DNA from 3 places in the Halobacillus sp. ABD4_316 genome. Region 3 is predicted to be linked to each of the others. Evidence: a T-box and tRNA genes for the amino acid it is inferred to sense, from the RefSeq annotation. Region 3 holds a T-box; the other regions hold tRNA genes.

Region 1 (6,023 bases), on a different contig from region 3:
TATGATATTGACCGGATCAAATCGATGGGTGTCCAAGTGATTGAAGAAGATATTATTGATCATGATAAAGTGATGCTGCGCCATGATACAGCTAAATTGGCGCGTCTTTTACATTCCATGCTCTAAGAAAGAGATTGTTGTTAGGAAAGGGGGGATCGGAATGTCCTTTGCATCAGAAATTAAGAAAGAGCTGACCAACGTAGAAGCAGATATGGGATCGATGGAAGCGGAACTGGCTGCGCTCGTACGGATGAATGGAACGTTCTCCTTATCGAACCGCCAGTACATTCTGGATGTGCAGACGGAAAACGCGGCTATTGCCCGCAGGATCTATACACTGATCAAGAAGATTTACCCATACCCTGTTGAACTTCTTGTGCGTAAAAAAATGCGTTTGAAGAAGAATAATGTATATATTGTAAGACTTGCGGAAAAGGCGGATGTTGTTTTGGAGGACCTTGAAATACTAAAAGGACCGTTATCCATAAACCCCAATATTCCCCAGAAGTATTTGAAAGATACGAGTTGTAAACGGGCGTATTTGAGAGGGGCCTTTCTTGCCGGAGGTTCTGTCAATAATCCGGAAACTTCTTCTTATCATCTGGAAATTTATTCTGCTGATGAGGAACACAACGAGGCGTTGTGTAAGCTGATGAACAGCTTTGACCTGCATGCCCGCACGCTGAGCAGGAAAAAAGGATACATCACTTACTTGAAAGAAGCCGATAAGATCACAGAGCTGATCAGCAACATCGGCGCCCATCAGGCGTTATTCAAGTTTGAAGATGTCCGGATTGTAAGAGACATGAGAAATTCCGTAAACCGTCTGGTGAACTGCGAGACGGCCAATCTGAATAAAACCATTGGGGCGGCTTTCCGCCAGGTGGAGAATATAAAATTCATCAAACGGACAGTAGGACTGGAGGCTCTTCCGGATAAGCTTCAGGAGATTGCTTCCCTTCGTCTTGAGTACCAGGAAGTTTCACTGAAGGAACTAGGGGAATACGTTTCAGGCGGAACAATCAGTAAATCCGGCATTAACCACAGACTGAGAAAAATTGATGAATTCGCTGACCGGGTTAGAAAAGGTGAAGTCACAGAAAAGTCCAGAAACTGATTCATCTTCGGATTCATTCGTGCTATAATAAAAGACAATTATAACGCTTTCGTAAGGAGAGCGTTCTTTTTTCACCCATTTGATAACGCTTACAAAAGTGGTGTGAACAAGAAAGGAGAATGACCAGTGTTGGAAAAAACGATTAAAATCGAATTGGAAACCGGCCTTCAGGCAAGACCTGCTGCCTTGTTTGTTCAGGAAGCTAATAAATTTTCTGCGGACATCTTCATTGAAAAAGAGGAAAAACGTGTGAATGCAAAAAGTATCATGGGGTTAATGAGTCTTGCGGTAGGCACCGACGAAGAAGTGAAAATTATCGCAGACGGGTCTGATGAAGAACAGGCCATTCAAATGTTAACGGCATTTGTGCAGCCTGCGTAAGCTTCATTATGTGAATCAATGAACGTGTCGAATAAGAGAACGTTCTCATATAAAACATAAAAAATCCGCTGGAACTCCAGCGGATTTTCAAGAGATGTCATTAAACGTTCTTTTCCATCACTTTGTCGATTAGTCCGTACTCAACAGCTTCGTGTGCAGACATGAAGTTGTCACGGTCTGTATCGCGTTCGATGACCTCATACGGCTGACCTGTGCGTTCGGCAAGAATCTGGTTCAGTTTCTCGCGCATTTTGATGATACGCTTTGCGTGGATTTCAATGTCAGAGGCCTGACCCTGTGTACCGCCTAGTGGCTGGTGGATCATGACTTCACTGTTTGGAAGAGCGTAACGCTTCCCAGGCTCACCAGCGTTCAGAAGGAAGGCACCCATAGATGCTGCCATACCTGTGCAGATGGTAGATACGTTCGGCTTGATGAACTGCATCGTATCGTAGATCGCCATTCCTGCAGTAATGGAACCACCTGGTGAGTTAATGTATAGGGAAATATCTTTTTCAGGGTCATCTGCTGCAAGGAACAACAGCTGAGCTACAACAGAGTTCGAGATGTTGTCATCGATCGGGCTGCCGAGCATAATGATCCGGTCTTTAAGTAAGCGGGAGTAGATGTCATAAGCACGCTCTCCCCGGTTTGTTTGTTCAATAACTGTAGGGACTAAATTCATTGTAAGTTCCTCCTTATCATCACTTGATTATCTTTGAGATACATTCATCATACCTTTAAGGTCAATAAAGGTCAAACAAAAACAATCGACGATATCCGCAGCCGTTAAATCAGACGGAAGAGACGGATTCCTTCTACCATCATACCCTTAATTGTCTGTAATAAACGTAGGATATAAAAATCCGTGGAACATCCGATGACCTTCTATGTACATGTTTAAAGATCTCATTTCCTGGTCACTGTGCAGGAAGGGCCCGTGGAGTTCCAGGGCCCCGGCGGATCGTTTTATCATAAGTATACGTACTAAAAGAAATTATTTTTCAAAAACGGGTTGCGTAATCAGTGGTCATTCATTATAATAGTATTTGCATGTCGCTTCTGCGCCTGTAGCTCAGTCGGATAGAGCGGTAGATTCCGGTTCTACGTCAGTCGGGGGTTCGAATCCTCTCAGGCGCGCTGTCTAAAATAGACCTTCCTTTTGGAAGGTCTATTTTTTTATTCCCTGTATTATTATGGTACAATAATAGTAGGATAAAGCAGACAGTTACATGCATGTTATTTAAACATCTTATGAACAGTAATCTTACGGCAGTTATACGAACGTTTATTTGGGTAAGTTATTCCGATGTAGTTTCTAAATGAGGCGTCGTATGTTATGATTATCTTATGTACTGTAGGACTTTTCGCTTTATTTAGAAGAGGGGTATCTATGACAAACCTAATCCGTTACAAAATCTTGGCGACCGAACAAGTGTCTGAAGACCGGCGGATTCACGTGTTTGATATGCAGAAGCAGCAGAAGTTGTCGTTTAATTACGAGTTACTGAAAAGAACTCCGGAAAACTATGTAGGCGAAGGGTTGGCGGAATTTTTACATCGCAGAAAACTCAAAATCGATAATGGCTTTTATGATAAAAAAGGGCACGCATCTTGAATGTGTGTCCTTTTTATTGTGAGATAGGAACAAGTCCTGTACAAAAAAGATAGGATAAGGGGAGGGGATGGCATGCAGACAGTCGTTCTGTATAGGAAGAACGGATGCACGTTGTGTGATGAAGTGAGGGCCCTGTTGTCTTTGTTTTCTGTGGAAGTGTCAGAAGTAGATATCGAAACAGACCCGGAGCTCCATGAGAAGTATTTTCTCGAAATACCAGTCGTGAGGATCAATGAAGAGGAACTGGACTATCGGACCATTGATTACTTTGAGCTGCAAAAGCGTTTACAATAAAAAACCATGGGTTTTCTGCTTGCACCCGTACCCCCTCACTGTTAAGATAAAAAATGTAATGAGATATTTTTTTGCTCCTAGCGGGACATAATATGACTACCTGGGACGTAATTCATCCCAGTCGGCAGTTTTTTCAAAGAAGGGGCTTTTTCCATGCGAGCGTTCATCGATCTACAAAAAAAATTATTCCCTGATGTCCTGGACGTTATTCAGAGGCGCTATCAGCTGCTTCATTACATCCAGATCATGCAGCCCGTTGGAAGAAGAGCATTGGCTGAAAACGTCAATCTTGCCGAACGGACGGTACGCAGCGAGGTGGACTTCTTAAATCAGCAGGGAGCTGTTGAAATTACATCAAGAGGCATGCATCTCAGCTATGAGGGGCAGAACATCCTTGAGCAGCTGGCTGAATTTATAAAGGAAGTTACAGGCATTAAGGTTTTGGAGCAACAGTTAAAGGATAAATTAAATCTGGATTACGTTGTTGTTGTTCCTGGTGATAGTGATGAGCTCAATTGGGTAAAACAAGAGATGGGAAAAGCTTGTGTCCAGTATTTGAAAGACCATATGAGTCCTGAACAGGCCATTGCCATTACAGGTGGAACAACGATGGCATCCGTTGCCCAGATGATGACCTCATTCAAGGGCGCCGATCAATGCCTGTACGTACCTGCCAGAGGCGGGCTGGGTGAAAGAGTGGAAAATCAGGCCAATACGATTTGTGCGGAGATGGCAAAAAAAGCAAAGGGCGACTACCGTTTGTTATATGTACCCGACCCGCTGAGCGAGGAATCCTATAAAACGATAAAAGAAGAGCCTTCCATCAAAGAAGTTCTCGACATTATCCGTCATGCCGACATCGTTATCCATGGTGTTGGAGATGCAATGACCATGGCACAACGGAGAAAGACATCTCCGGAGCAGCTGGAGCTGATCCAGCAGTATGAAGCCGTGGGAGAAGCATTTGGATACTATTTCAATCGTATGGGTGAAATCGTTCATAAGGTTCGCACCGTTGGTCTGCAGCTTGAGGATCTGAACAGATCCCGGCATGTCATTGCCGTTGCCGGAGGCCGGTCAAAGGCTCAGGCAATCGCTTCTTATTTCCAGCCCGGACAGAGTAATGTCCTCATCACAGATGAAGGGGCTGCACAAGAGTTAATAAGGGATTTTTCCCTTTAAATAAAATGATTTTTATCATTCAAGGAGGAATTTTGCATGACAGTAAGAATTGGTATTAATGGTTTTGGACGTATTGGACGTAACGTATTCCGTGCTGCACTTAACAACAATGATGTAGAAGTAGTGGCGGTTAACGATCTAACAGATGCGAATATGCTTGCACACCTTCTTCAGTATGACACTGTACACGGTGCTCTTTCTGAAAAAGTAACAACAAACGGTGACAACCTGATTGTTGGCGGCAAAGAAATCAAAGTACTATCTGAAAAAGATCCAGCACAACTTGGCTGGGGCGATCTTGGAGTAGATGTTGTGATCGAATCTACAGGACGATTCACTCAGCGCGAAGATGCGAAGAAACACATCGACGCCGGTGCTAAGAAGGTCATTATCTCTGCTCCAGCGAAGCAGGAAGACCTTACAATCGTTATGGGTGTTAACGAAGATCAGTATGATAAGGATTCCCATCACGTTATTTCCAACGCTTCCTGCACAACGAACTGCCTGTCTCCAGCAGCGAAAGTTCTTGATGAGAAGTTCGGTCTTAAGCGTGGTATGATGACAACGATCCACTCTTACACAAACGACCAGCAAATCCTTGACCTTCCACACAAAGACTACCGTCGTGCGCGTGCTGCAGGTCAAAACATTATCCCAACAACTACTGGTGCGGCACAAGCTGTTGCAAAAGTACTTCCACACCTTGATGGTAAACTAAGCGGAATGGCGATGCGTGTACCAACAATGAACGTATCTATCGTTGACTTCGTTGCGGAACTTGAAAAAGACGTAACAGCTGAAGAAGTAAACGAAGCACTTCGTGAAGCTGCTGAAGGCGACCTTAAAGGTGTTCTTGCTTACAGCGACGAGCCACTTGTATCTTCTGACTACAATGGCAACACGAACTCTTCCATCATTGATGGTCTTTCTACAGCAACTCTTGAAAACAACATGGTTAAAGTTGTCACTTGGTACGACAACGAAACTGGTTACTCCAACCGTTGCGTAGACTTGGCTGTATACCTTAAAAACCAAGGCTTGTAATATCTGAGTCTTTTTAGAAAATACTAGGAAAAGAAGGAAAGGAGGAGGTCTCATGTCCTCCTCCTTTATCCTTGTTTTTCTGTTTTCTGCTTGTCTGCGTTTCTGTTCCTTCAAGGTGTGGAAACGTACATAAGGGCAGATGTTTAACGACCAAAACCAAGGAGGTTGTCATTCTATGAATAAACAAACGATTCGCGACGTTGAAGTGAATGGAAAAACGGTCTTCTGCCGCGTAGACTTCAACGTACCAATGAGCGATGGAGAGGTAACAGATGACACAAGAATTAAAGCTGCTCTTCCGACAATCCAGCACCTGACTGGAAACGGAGCGAAAGTCATTCTTGCCAGTCACCTGGGACGACCTAAAGGAGAAGCGGTACAGGAGCT
Region 2 (6,023 bases), on a different contig from region 3:
GAGAAGTATGCCCAAAGGGTTACAGTATAGCGAAAAACATTTTAAAGGATTACAAGTGGTGAGAAGGAAAGGAGGTGTCACAATGCCCTACAGCATTTATAACAATAGCTTAGTTGGCAGGAGAGTACTGGTTAAGGATTTCAGCAGACTTGCATCAGTAGTACAGGATGGCTCAATGGAAGTCTCTCCTTTTGTCGCAGTCAGATTGGATAATGAGCCTAATTTCATCAAGGTTTGCAAGTTGGATGAGGTTGTAATTTTAGGAGGTAATTCTAATGGGATTTCACAAGGATAGTCAGTCAGTAGGAGTAGGGTTCTGTGATGAATGTTATATCAGAATCTTTGCAGATGAGACTCAGGTGGTCATGGATGGAAAGCTGATCTGTGAGGACTGTGTAGAGGAGATGGATGAATAATGGCTGTAATCATAAGAGAACAAGAGGTTGATGTGGAAATTGAGGAGGAGCTTGAGCCTTATATAGAGGAGTTTCCTAAAGCCAGAGTCAGGGGGAACAAGTTACAATCCTGCTCTCCATTCAGACATGAGAAAACTCCATCATTCGCTGTAAATCTGGAAAATGGAACATGGATTGACTCAGGAGCAGATGATGAAAGTTGGTACAAAGGTAATTTCATTCAGCTACTGGCTTTCCTTATGGGTGTCACTTATGAGGAAGCTGAGCTGCTACTGTGGGAAAAGTACAGGACTATCTATGCTGATGTAGACAACCTTACTCTTAACATTCAGTTGGAAAAAGAGGAGGAGCAGTACAAGATCATCACTAAAGAGGAGATGGCTCCTTACCTATACAGACATCAATACTTAGGTAACAGAGGGATTAAGGAAAATGTACAGAGAGCATTCAAGGTGGGCTACTGGAGGGATAAGAAAGCAGTAGTTCTGCCTTGGACTGATAAAGAGGGCAATATCATTAATCTCAAATTCAGATCAGTTAAGGATAAGAGGTTTTGGTATCTGCCAGATGGTCAGCCAATCAAGCATCACATTTATGGACTGCATTTCTTCTTTAAGAAGGATTTTAAGACAGCCTTTGCTGTTGAGTCAGAAACAGATGCTATGTACTTGTGGAGCTGTGGCTATCCTGCTATAGCTTTTGGTTCAGCATCAATGAGCAAGCAACAAGAGAAGCTGTTGATTAACAGTCCTATTGAGAGGCTTGTGATTGCTACTGATAAGGATAGTGCTGGGAATAGGTTCAAGGGGAATTTAATTGAGAGGTTACAGGGGGTCTTAGAGGTGTGGGACATGCCTATCCCCCATGGTTGTAAGGATGTTAATGATATAAAGGCAGAGGACATGCATTGGGCTACAGGACAAGCTGAGAGGGTTACAGTCAGCTTTCTGTAGTCCTTTCTTTATATTGAATTACAGAATACTGAAAGATAGTGCCTAAGACCTATGGGCAGAATTACAGTATCCTGATATTATATTCATTGTAGCAAGTGCATTACAGAATACTGAAATTCAAATAAGTGACTTACATCAGGAGCAAGCAATAGCAGAGGACAAGTATGGGTACTCTCCAAGGCTTTCTTTGAGTACCTTTTTTTTGCCCTCCTGATTACAGGATACTGAAATTCAAATAAGTGAAAGTAGCTGATCTGCTCTTTTGAGGAGAAGCCAAGTCCTGCCACAAGTATGTCCTTTTGATTACAGAATACTGTAATTCACTTCGCAAATAAAAATCTAACTTTCAAAGGAGTTTTTACTATGTCTAACATCATCATCAAAACAAATGAGGAAATCAACGCAATCGCTATGGAGTACAAAGCAGCTCAATCTGAGGATGTGTTCATGGAGCTTTACAGCGCATGTCTGCCATTGGCTCAGAAAGTGGGCTACAAAATGTACCACCAGTCTAAAGGTCTTGGTAAACCTGCTGAGGATTTTCTGAATGTGGCTGAGTATGCAATCTTTACTGCTACTAAGAATTATGAGGCTGAAAAGGGTGGGTCTTTTACTGCTTTCTTGAAGAGGTCTATTCAATGGGCGATTAATGATGAAATCATCAAAAAGGCATCTACTAAGACTGAGCAGTTTCATTCTAAGGCTCTTTCTTTGGACAAGCCTCTTTCAAGTGGGGAAGGTACTTTTCTTGATGCTGTTGAGTACCAGGTCGCTACAGAGGCAGATGAAGTCTTTAACCAAGTAGCTGAATCTTTGGAGTCTCCTCAGGATTCCTATATGTCTATTGTCAATGATCTGATTGCTGAGTTCTCTCAGTCTGCGTCTGATGTAGATGGTGACATTATCAAGCATGTTTTCTCTACCATTTTATCTGTAGAAGATGCTACTGCAAGAGTGGTAAACAAGGCTCTTGAGTCAGCTATGCCTGATTTCAAGTCAGCTACTCTTAGAAAGAAAAAATCCAGAGCTTTGACTAGATTTACAGACTTTGCGAAAGAAAAAGGATTTTCTCAGTTAGACCTGTCACAGTTTTAAGTGGCAGTCTAACTATAGTAATGAGGCAGGGGGCTAAGCCTGAGGGCTGATGCTCCTTAACTGCCTTGAGTAAGATTGCAATACATTTGGTTAATGTATTACATTATACAGTTATCCAATATATCGACATCTTAAACCTGTTTTTAAGGATTTTTAGAGAAAAAGTTAAATAATTATTTTTGATACTTAATCTCTGAACCAATAGAGGCTCTATAAGTGTGGATATAAAGTTACATTATTCTGGTAAACAGTAGTCTGAAAGTCTCTAATTAAACTATAGGTATTACTATATTACAGTTTACTGGAAAAGTAAAGGCGATTAACCAATCTTTTTAACTATATTTACCTGCTAGTAGCTCAGTTGGATAGAGCGACTGCCTCCTAAGCAGTAGGTCACAGGTTCAAGTCCTGTCTAGCAGACCATATCTCCCTATAGCTCAATTGGATAGAGCATCAGCCTTCTAAGCTGAGTGTTACAGGTTCGAGTCCTGTTAGGGAGGCTTTATATTATGGGCAATTTGCTCACCTAAATTACAGCTCAATGTAGCTAAAGGAAAGGGAAATGTTAATGTCAGTAATTACAGCAAAAGGCAGTCAAGCTAAAGAGAATGCTAACAAAAAAGCTAAGGTGGATACTTCCAAAATCTATCTAAGACTTAAAGAGAATCAATCTCATAAAGTTAGGGTTCTGGGAGTAGAGGATTATGTTGAGTATGAGTCCAGAGGAGAATACAATCTAGGAATTTACAATCAACCTGTAACTCCTGACAGTCCTTTGAAAGTGGCTCATGAAAAAGGTGGAGAAAAGTTTAAGCCTTTGTTTGCTAAGAAAAGATATGTCTTTGTATTTGGTTCACTAGAAACAGGTGAGCTGGTAGCATGGGATGCTTCTAAGAATCAAGCCAAGAAAATGATTGCTGATATTGAGGACTATCATGAGCAGGAGGTACTGGATGAGATTGCATTCAACCTTAAAAGGACTGGTGATAAGACTGATACTGTCTACAGCCTAACTCCTATCATGAAAATGAAAGAAGAGGACAAAGAAAAGTTTGAGGCTTTCAATGGTACTGAGGTTGAGATGGAGTTCTTTGAGCAGATCATTCAGCCTAAGGATGATAAATTCCTTGCTAAGTTGCTGAAAGATGCAGGTTTTGATGTAGCGACACACCTTCCACATATCCAGTTGGATGATGAGGAGCAAGGCAATGACTCTGATGAGGGAGAGCCTATTACAGATGATGGGCAATCTGATGAAAGTCTGCTAGAAACAATTTAATTACTGAAAAAGGAGATGAGGTTTTTCCTCTCTCCTCTTTTTTTATTACTACTCAGGAGGGAATATATTGAAAAAACTATTAGCTGTACTGGTGTTTGGAATGACAATGTTTTCTGGTTCTACTGCCTTTGCTCACACAGTTGAGGAAGGAGATACAATGTCTGATATTGCTAAGGAAAATGACATGAGCCTACATGCTCTAAGTAAACTGAATCCACAGGTTAAAGACATTGATCTGATTATTGTTGGACAGGAGATTAAGACTGAGGCGAATGTATCTAAAACAGAGGTTAGAGAACAGCCAGAAGTCAAACAGGTGAAAGCAGCTCAAGCTAGTGAGGTTGCTGTAACCCAACATGAAAAGGACTTAATGGCAAGACTGGTAAGGGCTGAAGCTCAAGGAGAATCTTATCAAGGTAAGGTAGCTGTAGCTGAGGTTATTGTAAACAGGGTGGAGTCAGATCAGTTCCCTGATACAGTATCTGGAGTTATCTACCAGAGTGGTCAGTTTAGTCCAGCAACAAATGGCTCAATCAATAGAGCTGCTACTGAGGATTCTAAAAAAGCAGTTAATGAGGCTCTTGCATCAGAGTCCAGTATTGTAGGAAACAGTCTGTTTTTCTATAATCCTCAAACAGCATCTAGCAGATGGCTAGACAGTAAATCAACTAAGGCTGTCATTGGAAATCACACATTTAAGTAACTGAGTGGAGCAGAGGCTCCTCTCTTTTTTTTATGCTTACTGTCACAGTTTGAATAACTCCTCTAAGGATAGTTTTGAAAGTTAATCCAAGGAGGCAGATATAGTGGAGTTTTTTGAATTGCTAAAAGGTATTGCAGAGGGTAATTATGGTGAGGGTGATATGTTTGAATCCACATCAGGCTCTAAGCTCATTTACAAAGAGGGAGTATTGCATTGGGTAACATCTGGAGGGTATGTTGGGACTCCTCTTATTCTGAATGGTGAGGTCATTAGTGAGCAATGGACTAAGAAAACAGACAGTACCATCATTACATTCCTTGAGGCTTTACCTCTAATTCATAAAGGTATTGAGGTTAAGATTAAGGTAGGTACAGAAGATGCAATCAGATACTATCCAGTAGACAGTTTAGATGAGCTGGACAGAATAATTTCCAAAAAGGAATACTTAGATGATCTGTATGTAGCTGATGTATTTGTAGAAAAGAGTGACTTACCTATTGATATCACTAATAACATTAGTCAGCATTTTGTGATAGATGATTCAAGAGCAGTAGTTTCTCCTGCTCTTAACATTAAAGAGGCATTTATTTTACCTAAGGTGAGGAAAGGTAGAAAACTGGAGTACAATGAGGCTTATGAGATTCATCACAAATATCACTTTGCTAAGAAGGGTGTTCCTCAGTTAGCCAAAGAATATGATGTATCAGAAAGAATGATTTACTATGTCTTGGATGGTACTCATTGGGAAGCAGCTCACACAGCATTTCATGAGGAGTACTGTGTAGTAAAAGATGATTATATGATGTAAGCAGGGTAGGGGCTTAGCCTCTATCCTATTTCTGTATGCAGAAGTGTCACACTTTGTCACTCTCCTCTAATTATAGCTATGCAAGTCACTAATAAGGGGGATATGCATGGTTAAGATTAGTAAGGCAGGTGCAAAGAAATTAAGGGCTGAGGCTCTGGGATTGGATACAAGTACAAAAGGAGAGAAAATGGCAAAGCAGTTGATTGACCAATTTAATCAGCTACATGCTTTGGACAGAGTAAATGATGATAAGGACATTGAGGGGATCTTGCTCAGACAGAAAGAATATGAGTTTGAGAGGATTGACTCTACACCTGATTATCCTACAGATATTCCAAAGTTTAATCCATCAGGAGCCAGTAAGCCTATCATGGATTTATACCTAAAAGGAATTGGTACTCCTGAGGTCAATACAGACAAGTACCCTTATCATAAGAGATGGACTAGAAATGGCAGTTTCATTCATGATGCAGTCCAGAGGGATTTATTGTACTCAGAGAAACTACTCCCTAATCCACATTTCACAGTAGATTTCACAGAAGATGGACTTCCTGCATGGGAGAGAAACATCCTGACCTGGAAACAGTTTGAGCATAAAGGGTACAAATTTATCCTCAATGGGATGATGGATGGAATCCTAACTTATGAGCCTACAGGAGATAAACTTGGTTTTGAGTTTAAGACTAAGAGTACAACAATAGGACAAGTTGGGCATTACAAAATGAAAGATGCTCAAGAGGGACACAAAGAGCAATGTATTGCTTATAGC
Region 3 (6,023 bases):
GAAAACGAGCAGAATCATAACCACAGCCGTCAACAGGAAAGAAATGACCGCATAGTACCGCAAACGGCTGTTAATAAAGTCAATATCAAATATCCGATCCGTCAGCACGAGATAAAGAAAAAAGATCGGCAGAAAGATGAGGAATACCGCGGTTACAGGCGCAGGAATCAGTTCAACGCCGACAACTGCATTAGGCAGCGCCGTCAAGAAGATAAAAGGAAAAAACGAGACGATGATTCCGAAAATCGCATTTTGAAAAATCGACTTATGTATGGTTTTCCGAAAGGTCAGATAAGAATACAGGAGAACACTCAAACCGATAAGAATCTCCATGGAAAAAAGAATCAGCTGCGTATTGCGGATCACTTCATAATGCCCCAGAGACATCCAGAAAATAGATATGATATCCATAAGAACGACAACCAGATTAATGGAATAGACCGCAGCCAATAGGCGCTTTTTAATCAGATGAATCTCGTATTTCAAGAAATATTGATAATGAAAATGCAGAAACAGCACAGGAACCATCATCAAGCTGAAACTGTTGATGATCCTCGCAAGAGTATCCGTTCTCGCAGAAGCGCCTGCACTTAAATACCCAATACCAACAGCCAGAAGAAAGGCGATCAAATAAAACGCAACCGGGTCCCCCCGTTTTTTTACATAGACTTGTAATGAAAACGAAAATAAAACGAAAAATACAACCGTCGGCAGTATGGTATGATAAAGCAGCGTATTATAGTTCATCGGGTTTTGGACCTTATATTCCAACTCGGTTCCTGCTCTCATGACCTTCATCTGGTTAAGGTTACCGATCACCCCGTAATTTTGAATGGAGTGATACCTGGCTGCCTCCTGGTGATTGACTTCAATAACACGATCTCCCTCTTTTATTTTCCGGTGAGCAGCCCAGCCAATCGAATCCACTTTCGTCACGATCAAGGATCTTTCTTTATTCTCACTGACATCGATACCTACATATGTTTTCGTCATCGTTACGAAAATTAAATAAAGAGCAACAACAAAGATAAAACTAAAATAAAAGATAAATCTCTTACTTTTTATTCGAGCCATTTCCATTCCCTTTCTTTTATAACGTCAAAAAAGCCAGAGTATCTCTGGCTTTCAGGATCTCTATCATGGATTACTTCCAGTAACACATTCTCCACTCTATGCCCTGAAGGTCTTCGGATGCGAACACATCAATAAGGGCTTCCTTTTCCACTTCAGAAACACCCGGAAGGTCGGCTTTTCCCTCTTTCACAGCATTCATAAGCGCTGGATTTTGTACAATCTTCTGAACCAATTCAAATAGCATGATTGTTTCCTCCTTATGCAAGATCCATCTTTTATAAATCTTCAATCCTCTTCCTCATTTGTTCCTTCCAAGCCTGCCCTGCCTGAAACACGTCCAGCTCCCGTAACGCCTGCCGTTGATATTTCCGGATCAGCACCTGGATATATGGTTTGACAGGGGACCGGGATACCCACTCAAACAACGGCTGCTTTCTATCTGTGATAAACGATTGATCGACACGGCCTTCATAGTAATCACGTATCCAGCCGGCTTCCTCACTGCTTTCCCGCAGGAGCAGAAATACAGGGAGGGTCCACTTCTTGTTAATGAGATCATTTTTAGCATCGAAACGCACAATGTCCTGCAGGTCATTCACTAACTGAGCCGCAATTCCAAAACTCTCCGCATACAAACGAACGCCTGAAAGGTCTTCATTCTCTTGAAAAGCTGCTCCGGCCATACAGGCACATGCCATCAGCGAACCGGATTTCCGCCTGATCATCCTTAGAAATTCTTCTTCCGTAGAAGCGGATTCATTCAGGTCGGCGTGCTGACCATTCACCGCCTGCAGGACCTGCTGGTGCATGGCCTGAAGAGCATCCGAAGATGTTTCTTTTTGAAAAGGGGACTCATGCATCAGCTGCATGCTCAGCATCAAAAACCCCGTCGAAATATTCATGGACGAGGCAGAAGACACCTGACTCCAAGGTTTATCGCCAGCATCTTCATCCTGAAGATCATCCAGGATATCAAGAGCCAGTATTAAAAACTCGATAGCTGCCGATAGAACATACACCCCTTCATGCTTTTTCCTGCTATGGATATGAAAGTGCAGCTGCGTCAACGGCGAAAAGGAAAACCCTTCTGCTTTCTTATAGGAGATAAACCGCTCAGCCATCCGGGCAAGGACGGCTTCGTTCAAATGAGTCTTCACCGCTTGAACCATCATGCTGTGTAAACGGTCGGGTGAATAACTCGGAATCATTCCCATACGTCACCTCCCTTTCCAAAAAATGTGTCGAAATCTGATTGCAAAACAACACTATCACATCAAGAATAAACGTCAAAAGGTAGTAAAGTATTATGTAATTAGATAGAAAATTCCTCCCCCATCTTTCTATGCGTACATCCTCCGCTCGTTGGTGATGGATTTACTTTCTCACAGGCTTACATAGAAGTGTTATCGATTTGTCATACAAATGTTATCTTTTTGTCATAATCAAAGTTTCCTATTCCTGCTTGAAAGATGTTTTTCAAATACTCCTTAAACAGCACAACAGACGTACATCGCTGTCCCATACGTTCGAGCATTCATGAATATTTTGTATAAACAAATGATAAGCCGGCTTTACTTATCAGGCAGTCTTGCCTGAACACCATCGAATGGTTCATTTTCTGACAGGATAAAAGAAACCGCTCTCATTCATATGCGCCTTTTTACACACGTTATTTTCCATGAACGGGATCATTATAAATTTATGGGAATTAAAAGGGTTTATATACCCAGTTTAAAATGTGAAAATTTATGAAATTTATTCCAGAACCGATCGTTATAGAGGCCTATTTACTGTATTTTTACAAAACGCGGCTTCTTACGTTGGCGCGTATCACGTCCCGCATTCCACATGGACCCTTTTTACATGAAACATTGCATCGTCGCTGGAAATCCGATATAATCTTTTCAACTATTCAAAATCAATGACAAAGAGAGTAGCCGGCGGGAAGGTCACAGCGAACCGGGGGTGGTGGAAGCCCGGATGTCCTTCTGTCGGTGAACCGGACTTTGGAGATGGTCTTCTGAAACACACGTAGGAAGATCCGGGGACACCCCGTTATCAAATTCAAGCGGCTGATTTACATTCAGCTATAAGAGTGGCACCGCGAGTCCAGGCCTCGTCTCTTTTTTTAGAGACGGGGCCTTTTTATATGGAAAAGGAGGAGCATAAATGGAAAAGCAAATGACAGCACTTCAAATATCTCACATACTCGGAGAGGATTATCCACGCGAATGGGTGGAGTCCATGTTGGAGGTACCGAAAAAGGCATCCTTTGGGGATGTCTCCTTCCCCTGCTTCGCTCTAGCCAAGTCGATGCGTAAAAAACCAGTCATCATTGCAGGAGAAATCGCCTCCAGACTGAACCACCCTGTTTTTGATCAGGTAGAGGTCCAGGGTGGTTATATCAACATCTTCTTTGACCGCTCGTTCATTACCGAACATACGTTGAATCAAGTTCTTGAGGACCCTGAAGCTTATGGCAGCCATACCTTTGGGGAGGGGAAAAACGTAGTCTTAGATATGTCCTCTCCGAACATCGCCAAACCCTTCTCCATGGGTCACCTCCGCTCCACCGTCATTGGAAACGCCCTGGCCAATCTCATGGACAAGTGCGGCTATACTCCCGTAAAGGTCAACTACATCGGAGATTACGGGACACAGTTCGGGAAACTTCTGGCCGCCTACACCCGCTGGGGCGATCCAGATGTCGTCGAAGCTGATCCAATCAAGGAACTGACTAAGCTATATGTGACATTTCACGAAGCTGCCGAGGAAGAACCTTCCCTCATTGAAGAAGGCAGAGAATGGTTCAAGAAGCTGGAATCCCAGGACCCGGAGGCGCTCACCCTTTGGAACTGGTTCCGCGAAGCCTCCCTGAACGAATTCAACACGTTATATGAAATGCTTGGAGTGGATTTTGATTGGACTCGCGGTGAGGCTTATTATACGGACAAAATGGAGCCTGTCATCAAACTTTTGGAGGAAAAGGGTCTGTTGGAAACATCAGAAGGAGCGGATGTGGTTCAACTGGGCGATACAATGCCCCCTTGTCTGATCCGTAAAAGCAACGGCACCACTACGTATGCCACCCGTGATCTCGCTGCCGCCATCGACCGCTATCAGTCTTATCCTTTCGAAAAAAGTCTGTATGTTGTTGGCAGTGAACAGTCCCTTCATTTTCAGCAGATGAAGCTTGTATTGAAAAAGGCCGGGTTTGAGTGGGCAGACCGATTGGAGCATGTCTCGTTCGGGATGATTCTGCAGCATGGAAAAAAGATGTCTACGAGAAAAGGGAAGACGGTTTTGTTGGAAGAAGCTCTGAAGGAAGCCGTAGCGCAGGCACTCTTGAATATGAAAGAGAAAAATCCCAACCTCACGAATCCTGAAGAAACAGCGCGCCAAGTCGGAGTTGGAGCCGTGATTTTTCACGATTTAAAGCAGGATCGACGTCATGATATTGAATTTTCTCTCGAGGATATGCTTACTTTTGAAGGAAATACCGGTCCATATCTGCAGTACACTCATGCCCGCGCATGCTCGCTTTTACGTAAAGGCGGATTTTCGGCAGACACTCCGCAGCCGGCGGTTGACGACCCTGAAGCCTGGCCATTAGTAAAGGCGGTCCGTGCATTTCCAGAAATGACTCAAATGGCCTGTACGACCAATGATCCCTCTAAAATTGCCCGTTACCTGCTGGACCTTGCCCGAACATTCAATCACTTTTATGCCAAATCAAAAATTATCGGCTCCGCTTCCCAACAGGAACGCCTGACGCTCGTTTACGCATTTGCCGTCGTACTGAAGGAAGGGCTGCGTCTGCTTGGAATGGCTGCGCCGGAACATATGTAAATCAGGAACATTTCCAACATCCGCCCGCTTTCTATTATAATGAAGGTAAGACTTTAATCAGGGGGCGGATGTTCAATGTATCCTTTGTACTATGCCATCATCATTGTTTTGTCGATTACCGCTTTGGTCAGTACGGTTGTCATTGCCAAAAACATGGACAAGTCGGAAAACCAGCTGACCCCGGAAGAGGATCTGCAGCACTTGAAATCCGATAAAAAAGATCAAGGAAGCATTCCTTTACTCTCCACGATCTACGCGATCACTTTTGTGATCACTATTATTCTTTGCTGGATTTTTATTTTCTAGGGCCTGTTTCACTCACCACCAGGGCCCTTTTTCCAGTGCCATGCATTTTCTCCAACGGGCAGGATATGGATCCAGGTTATCCAGTCCTTTCACTCCCCTTCCTCTGCACATTGACTATTTTTTACATAAATTGCGCAGAATGCACACATACTCTATTTAAAAACATGTTATCTTTCAAGCAGGTCTATGAATATCCTAATAACAGAATGGTCACAGCTGCTTGGATGGAGACAGTTTCACGGCAGGACAATCAAGGATTGCCCAAGGAGAAAAAAGGGAATACACTTATCCCCCACACTCCACTGCCTAGAAATAAAAAAGGAGATGGCACATGTGCACCAGCTCGATTTGTTTCAAAACCTCACGCATAAAAAAATGGGATTTGCAGAAGTGTTCTCACATATTTTAACATTTATGAAACGGGAGCCTGTCGGGAATTACCGTTTAATGGTAGGAACAGATTCACAAGTCCACCCTTCCCGCACGCTGTTTATTACCGGAGTCGTCATTCAGCGGGTAGGAAAAGGGGCCTGGGCCTGTTACCGCAAAGAAGTCATCCCCAGGGAAATGACTACCCTGCATGAGCGGATTTCCTATGAAACATCTTTAACAGAGCGGGTTGCCTCCCTTTTTACAGAAGAACGGAAAAATGAGTTAATTGATATTGTCCTCCCTCACATCTACAAAGGTGCGACATTTACAATGGAAGGACACATTGATATAGGTTCCGGTGACCGGAACCGGACAAGAGTGTATGTAAATGAAATGGTGGCCAGGATTGAATCCCTTGGGAT

Evidence for each region. The T-box of region 3 lies ahead of argS (arginine--tRNA ligase). A T-box ahead of a tRNA ligase gene usually reads a tRNA of that ligase, here a tRNA-Arg.
Region 1: it has a tRNA-Arg gene. The T-box ahead of argS (arginine--tRNA ligase) is inferred to sense a tRNA for this amino acid. The anticodon was not compared.
Region 2: it has a tRNA-Arg gene. The T-box ahead of argS (arginine--tRNA ligase) is inferred to sense a tRNA for this amino acid. The anticodon was not compared.

The regions. Positions count from the first base shown of each region.
Region 1 covers NZ_JBSWZA010000002.1:978,312-984,334, forward strand. The annotation lists gene ACXAJH_RS11720 (gluconeogenesis factor YvcK family protein) at 1-126, shown strand, start outside; gene whiA (DNA-binding protein WhiA) at 161-1,117, shown strand; gene ACXAJH_RS11730 (HPr family phosphocarrier protein) at 1,244-1,498, shown strand; partial or broken gene clpP (ATP-dependent Clp endopeptidase proteolytic subunit ClpP) at 1,599-2,186, opposite strand; tRNA gene ACXAJH_RS11740 (tRNA-Arg) at 2,563-2,638, shown strand; gene ACXAJH_RS11745 (hypothetical protein) at 2,892-3,116, shown strand; gene ACXAJH_RS11750 (glutaredoxin family protein) at 3,189-3,410, shown strand; gene ACXAJH_RS11755 (sugar-binding transcriptional regulator) at 3,564-4,592, shown strand; gene gap (type I glyceraldehyde-3-phosphate dehydrogenase) at 4,629-5,636, shown strand; gene ACXAJH_RS11765 (phosphoglycerate kinase) at 5,812-6,023, shown strand, end outside.
Region 2 covers NZ_JBSWZA010000005.1:147,002-153,024, forward strand. The annotation lists gene ACXAJH_RS17550 (hypothetical protein) at 276-416, shown strand; gene ACXAJH_RS17555 (toprim domain-containing protein) at 416-1,369, shown strand; gene ACXAJH_RS17560 (sigma-70 family RNA polymerase sigma factor) at 1,733-2,464, shown strand; tRNA gene ACXAJH_RS17565 (tRNA-Arg) at 2,811-2,887, shown strand; tRNA gene ACXAJH_RS17570 (tRNA-Arg) at 2,891-2,964, shown strand; gene ACXAJH_RS17575 (hypothetical protein) at 3,033-3,743, shown strand; gene ACXAJH_RS17580 (cell wall hydrolase) at 3,811-4,446, shown strand; gene ACXAJH_RS17585 (hypothetical protein) at 4,550-5,254, shown strand; gene ACXAJH_RS17590 (hypothetical protein) at 5,361-6,023, shown strand, end outside.
Region 3 covers NZ_JBSWZA010000003.1:161,273-167,295, forward strand. The annotation lists gene ACXAJH_RS13370 (sensor histidine kinase) at 1-1,074, opposite strand, end outside; gene comX (competence pheromone ComX) at 1,145-1,318, opposite strand; gene ACXAJH_RS13380 (polyprenyl synthetase family protein) at 1,350-2,288, opposite strand; T-box leader at 2,987-3,201, shown strand; gene argS (arginine--tRNA ligase) at 3,244-4,923, shown strand; gene ACXAJH_RS13390 (hypothetical protein) at 4,999-5,229, shown strand; gene ACXAJH_RS13395 (ribonuclease H-like YkuK family protein) at 5,605-6,023, shown strand, end outside.